Regions from separate parts of the Pusillimonas sp. ANT_WB101 genome, predicted to be linked through region 2. Evidence: predicted binding sites of a transcription regulator. Region 2 holds the regulator's gene; the other holds the start of a gene.
The links. The regulator NrdR, encoded in region 2, represses ribonucleotide reductase genes. The targets are predictions, from matches to a motif close to CACNANATNTNGTG.
Positions count from the first base shown of each region.

Region 1: the regulator NrdR is predicted to act here: its motif matches at 856-869, upstream of FQ179_RS13040 (ribonucleoside-diphosphate reductase subunit alpha).

Region 1 covers NZ_VOAY01000003.1:58,206-60,410, reverse strand. Annotated here, with positions in the region: gene potE (putrescine-ornithine antiporter) at 1-535, shown strand, start outside; gene FQ179_RS13040 (ribonucleoside-diphosphate reductase subunit alpha) at 1,042-2,205, shown strand, end outside.
Region 2 covers NZ_VOAY01000005.1:14,407-16,611, reverse strand. Annotated here, with positions in the region: gene glyA (serine hydroxymethyltransferase) at 1-564, shown strand, start outside; gene nrdR (transcriptional regulator NrdR) at 601-1,062, shown strand; gene ribD (bifunctional diaminohydroxyphosphoribosylaminopyrimidine deaminase/5-amino-6-(5-phosphoribosylamino)uracil reductase RibD) at 1,059-2,204, shown strand.

The DNA.
Region 1 (2,205 bases), on a different contig from region 2:
GCGGTCATCCGCTGTAACGGGGTATTTTCTTCCGTTTTTCGCCAAAGCGACCGCATCCGGTGCGCCGATTATCGGTATTTGCGTGATCACTGGGGCCCAGACGCTGCTCTCCTTGCTGACCATCAGCCCCACGCTGAATGGACAGTTCACGACCTTGGTGAACCTGGCGGTGATGACTAACCTGATTCCGTATATTTTATCCATGTCCGCGCTCAGTTCCTTGCAGAGGGCGGAGAACGTGCAACCAGCTTCGGCGCGAACCGCCAACGTGGTTGCCTTTATTGCTGGCCTCTACAGCCTGTACGCGCTCTACGCAACGGGCACTCAGGCCATGTTGTATGGTGGCCTCGTTACCTTCGCAGGCTGGATGCTTTACAGCCTGGTAGCAGCAGGCCTCGATCACCGCCCCGTGCGCCAGCCCGGAGCGGGAGAAACGCCCGTCGTCGCTGGTTCAGGGGGACAGTTGACGGCCGTGGCTGCGGCTGCGGCCAGGGCACAGACGCCCAAACATGTGGAGCCAGGGATTTCGAGATAGTTTTGGCCTTGCGCACTTTAATGCAGGTCGGTATCAAGAGGGCCGCATCTGCGGGTTTTTATTGAGTCTCGAGCTGTTGGCACTCAGTTTAAAACCTCTAAAAATACGTAAATCTGGTGCTGACGAGCCTTGCGGCTCGCTATTGGCACTTACGTGCTTTTTCCGCTTCCGTCTGGGCCCTATGAACTTGATTTTTATGGGCCTTTATTAACGAAATGGGCTATGCATTTTTCAGGCATGGGCAGGCTAGTTTGTTCTTCGGTGTCGTGCAGGGCTGATAGCGCGATTGAAGATACGCTTACAAGTTTTTGATTTGATGACACTAGATGTTGTGGTTATACTCTTCTTTTCGCACCATATGTAGCGGGCCTGCATTAGCAGCGGATCAGCCTTGTAGCCCGGCCATGGCACCCGGTGCCACGTCAAATAGGCTAACAGCAAGTCAATAAACCAATAAATACGCCAACAAACCACCAACCAACAAACAAACACCAAGGTAATAAGCAGTGATCAAAAATATCGTCAAGCGTGATGGACGCATCGAACCTTATATCCCCAGCAAACTGAATGGCTGGGGCCGCTGGGCGGCAGCCAACCTGGGTAATAAAGTCGACTGGAGCAGCATTGTAATCCAGGCCGTCAGCACCATGCCCGATACGGTCCAAACCGCTGACCTTCAAGAAAAACTGATCCAGAATTGCCTCGATAAAGGCACCTGGAGCTATTACCTGATGGCAGGCAGGCTCTATGCCTCGCACCTGCACAAAACCATTCATGGTGCAGAGATCCCGACCGTTCAGGCGCTGCACGAAAAAATGATTGCCGACCAGGTTATGGTTCGCATGGATTACGACCAGTCGGAATACGATCTGGTCCAATCCTTTATCAACCATGAGCTAGATTACGACACCCCGCATTTTTCCCTGCACTATATTCGTAAGAAATATAGTCTGCAGAACCGCGTTACCCGGCAAGAATACGAAACCCAGCAATTTGTTTACATGCGCATGGCCATGGCCCTGTCCGAGAAGGAGCCCAAGGCGCAGCGTATGGAGCTGGTTCGGCGCTTTTATAACGAATTCGCCGCCAAACGCATCTCTGCCCCTACGCCCAACTACGTAAACCTGGGTACCAAGCTGCGTGGTTTCGCCTCGTGTTGCCTGTACGTTGTCGATGACAGCGAAGCATCTCTGGCCATTGGTGACCATATTGCTTACCGCATGACGGCTGCATCGGCCGGCATCGGCAGCCACCTCATCACCCGCAGCAAGGGCGATTCCGTGCGTGGTGGCCTCATCCAGCATCAGGGCAAGCTGCCCTATCTGGCTTCCCTGGGCAAGGCGGTACATGCCAACATGCAGGCAGGGCGGGGCGGTGCGTGCACCACTTACTACTCAGGTTTCGACCCCGAGGCCGAAATCATCGCCCACTTGCGCAACCCGCGCAGCACCGAAGACCGCAAAAACCGTGATCTGCATTACGCCCTGGTCACCAACAAGTTCTTCGCCGAGAAAGTTGCACGCAACGAAAGTGCTTTTTCATTCAACGTGCGCACGGCACCCCAGCTGACCCGGCTGTTTTTCAGCGCTGACACGGCGGCCTTCAAGCGCGAATACGAACGTCTGGAACAAGATCCGTCGTTCAAGAAAGAATATTTCAAGCCACGTGAC
Region 2 (2,205 bases):
CACAAGTCGCTGCGCGGCCCTCGTGGCGGTGTCATCATGATGAAAGCTGAGTACGCCAAAATCATCAACTCGGCCATTTTCCCCGGCATACAGGGTGGCCCCCTCATGCATGTCATCGCCGGCAAGGCAGTGGCGTTCAAAGAAGCCCTGCAGCCCGAATTCAAAGACTACGCAGCCCAAGTTGTAAAAAATGCCGACGTACTGGCCAAAACTTTGGTCAAGCGTGGTTTGCGTATTGTTTCAGGCCGTACCGAAAGCCATGTCATGCTGGTTGATCTGCGTGCCAAGGGCATTACCGGTAAAGAGGCCGAGGCCGCGCTGGGCGAGGCTCACATCACCGTCAACAAAAACGCCATCCCCAACGACCCCGAAAAGCCATTTGTTACCAGCGGCGTGCGTCTTGGTACACCAGCCATGACCACGCGTGGTTTCAAAGAGGCCGAGGCCGAGCTCACCGGCAACCTGATCGCCGACGTGCTCGACAACCCGCGTGATGCCGATCATATCGCCGCTGTGCGCGCTCGTGTTAACGAGCTTACCGCGCGCTTGCCGGTTTATCGCTAACCCTGACAGCCCCGCCTTGTGCGGGGTCCGCCGCCCATGAAATGCCCATTTTGCAGAAACATCGATACCCAAGTTGTTGATTCTCGCGTTTCCGAAGAGGGCGACACCATACGGCGACGCCGTCGATGTATGGCGTGCGAGCGCCGGTTTACCACCTATGAGCGGGCTGAGCTGATCATGCCCGCCGTGGTAAAACGCAACGGTACTCGGGTCGAGTTTGACGATGCCAAACTGCGGGGCAGCCTGAGCCTGGCTCTACGCAAGCGACCGGTTAATACCGAAGAAGTTGATGCGGCTATCGCCCGCATCGAAGAAGGCCTGCTTACCAGTGGTCACCGTGAGGTTGAGTCTGACTTCATCGGCGAGCTGGTCATGGCAGAGCTCAAAAAGCTGGACGAGGTCGCTTATGTGCGGTTTGCCTCGGTGTACAAAAGCTTTCAGGACATCGGTGAGTTTGTCAAAACCATTGACGAAATCAAGGTCACTCCCAAACCATGAGTGCAGGCCTGGCCACTGACGACACGCACTGGATGCACCAGGCGCTGGGGTTGGCGGAAAGCGTTATGTACCTGACTGCTCCCAACCCTCGTGTGGGTTGCGTCATTGTGCAGCATGGGTGTGTTGTAGGCGCAGGAGCCACACAACGTGCTGGGGGGCCTCACGCTGAAGTGATGGCACTACGGCAGGCCAGCGAGCGTAATGCTGACGTTGTTGGGTCTACTGTTTATGTAACGCTTGAGCCCTGCAGTCACTATGGGCGTACGCCTCCATGTGTTGATGCGCTGATCGCGGCAAAGCCCTCTCGTGTCGTTATTGCCATGTCTGACCCCAACCCCCTGGTAGCGGGCGCGGGCGTGCGTCGGCTGTGCGAGGCGGGCATTCAGGTCACAACAGGTGTACTGGCCGAAGAGGCGCTGGTGCTAAACCCGGGGTTTGTGTCGCGCATGACGCGGCAGCGCCCATGGGTATGGGTCAAACTGGCTGCCACGCTAGATGGTCGCATTGCGCTGCTAAACGGCAAGTCTCAATGGATTACGGGCGCTGCCGCACGGGCCGATGGCCACCATTGGCGTGCCCGCAGTTGTGTTGTGCTGACCGGGTTAGGCACCATACTGTCTGATGACCCGCAGTTGAATGTTCGGCATGTAGAAACAGAAAGACGCCCTGCCAAGGCGGTAGTCGATACGCGATTCGACATCCCTGAAAACGCACGCATTTTTGATGGCACGCGTACGTTTATATTTACCACTGCCACGCGCGCAGATAAGGCCGCGCGGCTCGCGCAAAAAAATGTGCAGGTGGTGCAAGTGTCCGAGCACGCTGGCCGGGTAGATCTGGCTGCAGTCATGCAATGGCTGGGTCAGCACGACATCAATGAAGTGCATGTCGAAGCGGGCGCTACGCTTAGCGGTGCGTTGCTCGAAGCCAGCTTGGTTGATGAGTTGTTGCTGTATATGGCCCCGATGTTGGTGGGTGAGGGGCTGGGTCTGGTACGCCTGCCCGTTCTCCATAATTTGTCGCAAGCACGGCGGTTTGAATTTATTGAGTCCCGGCCAGTTGCGCCCGATGTAAGGCTGCGCGCTCGCGAAGCCTCGCACTGGGGCGCTTTGCTGGATGCCGTGGGTATAGAAAGGAAATAGC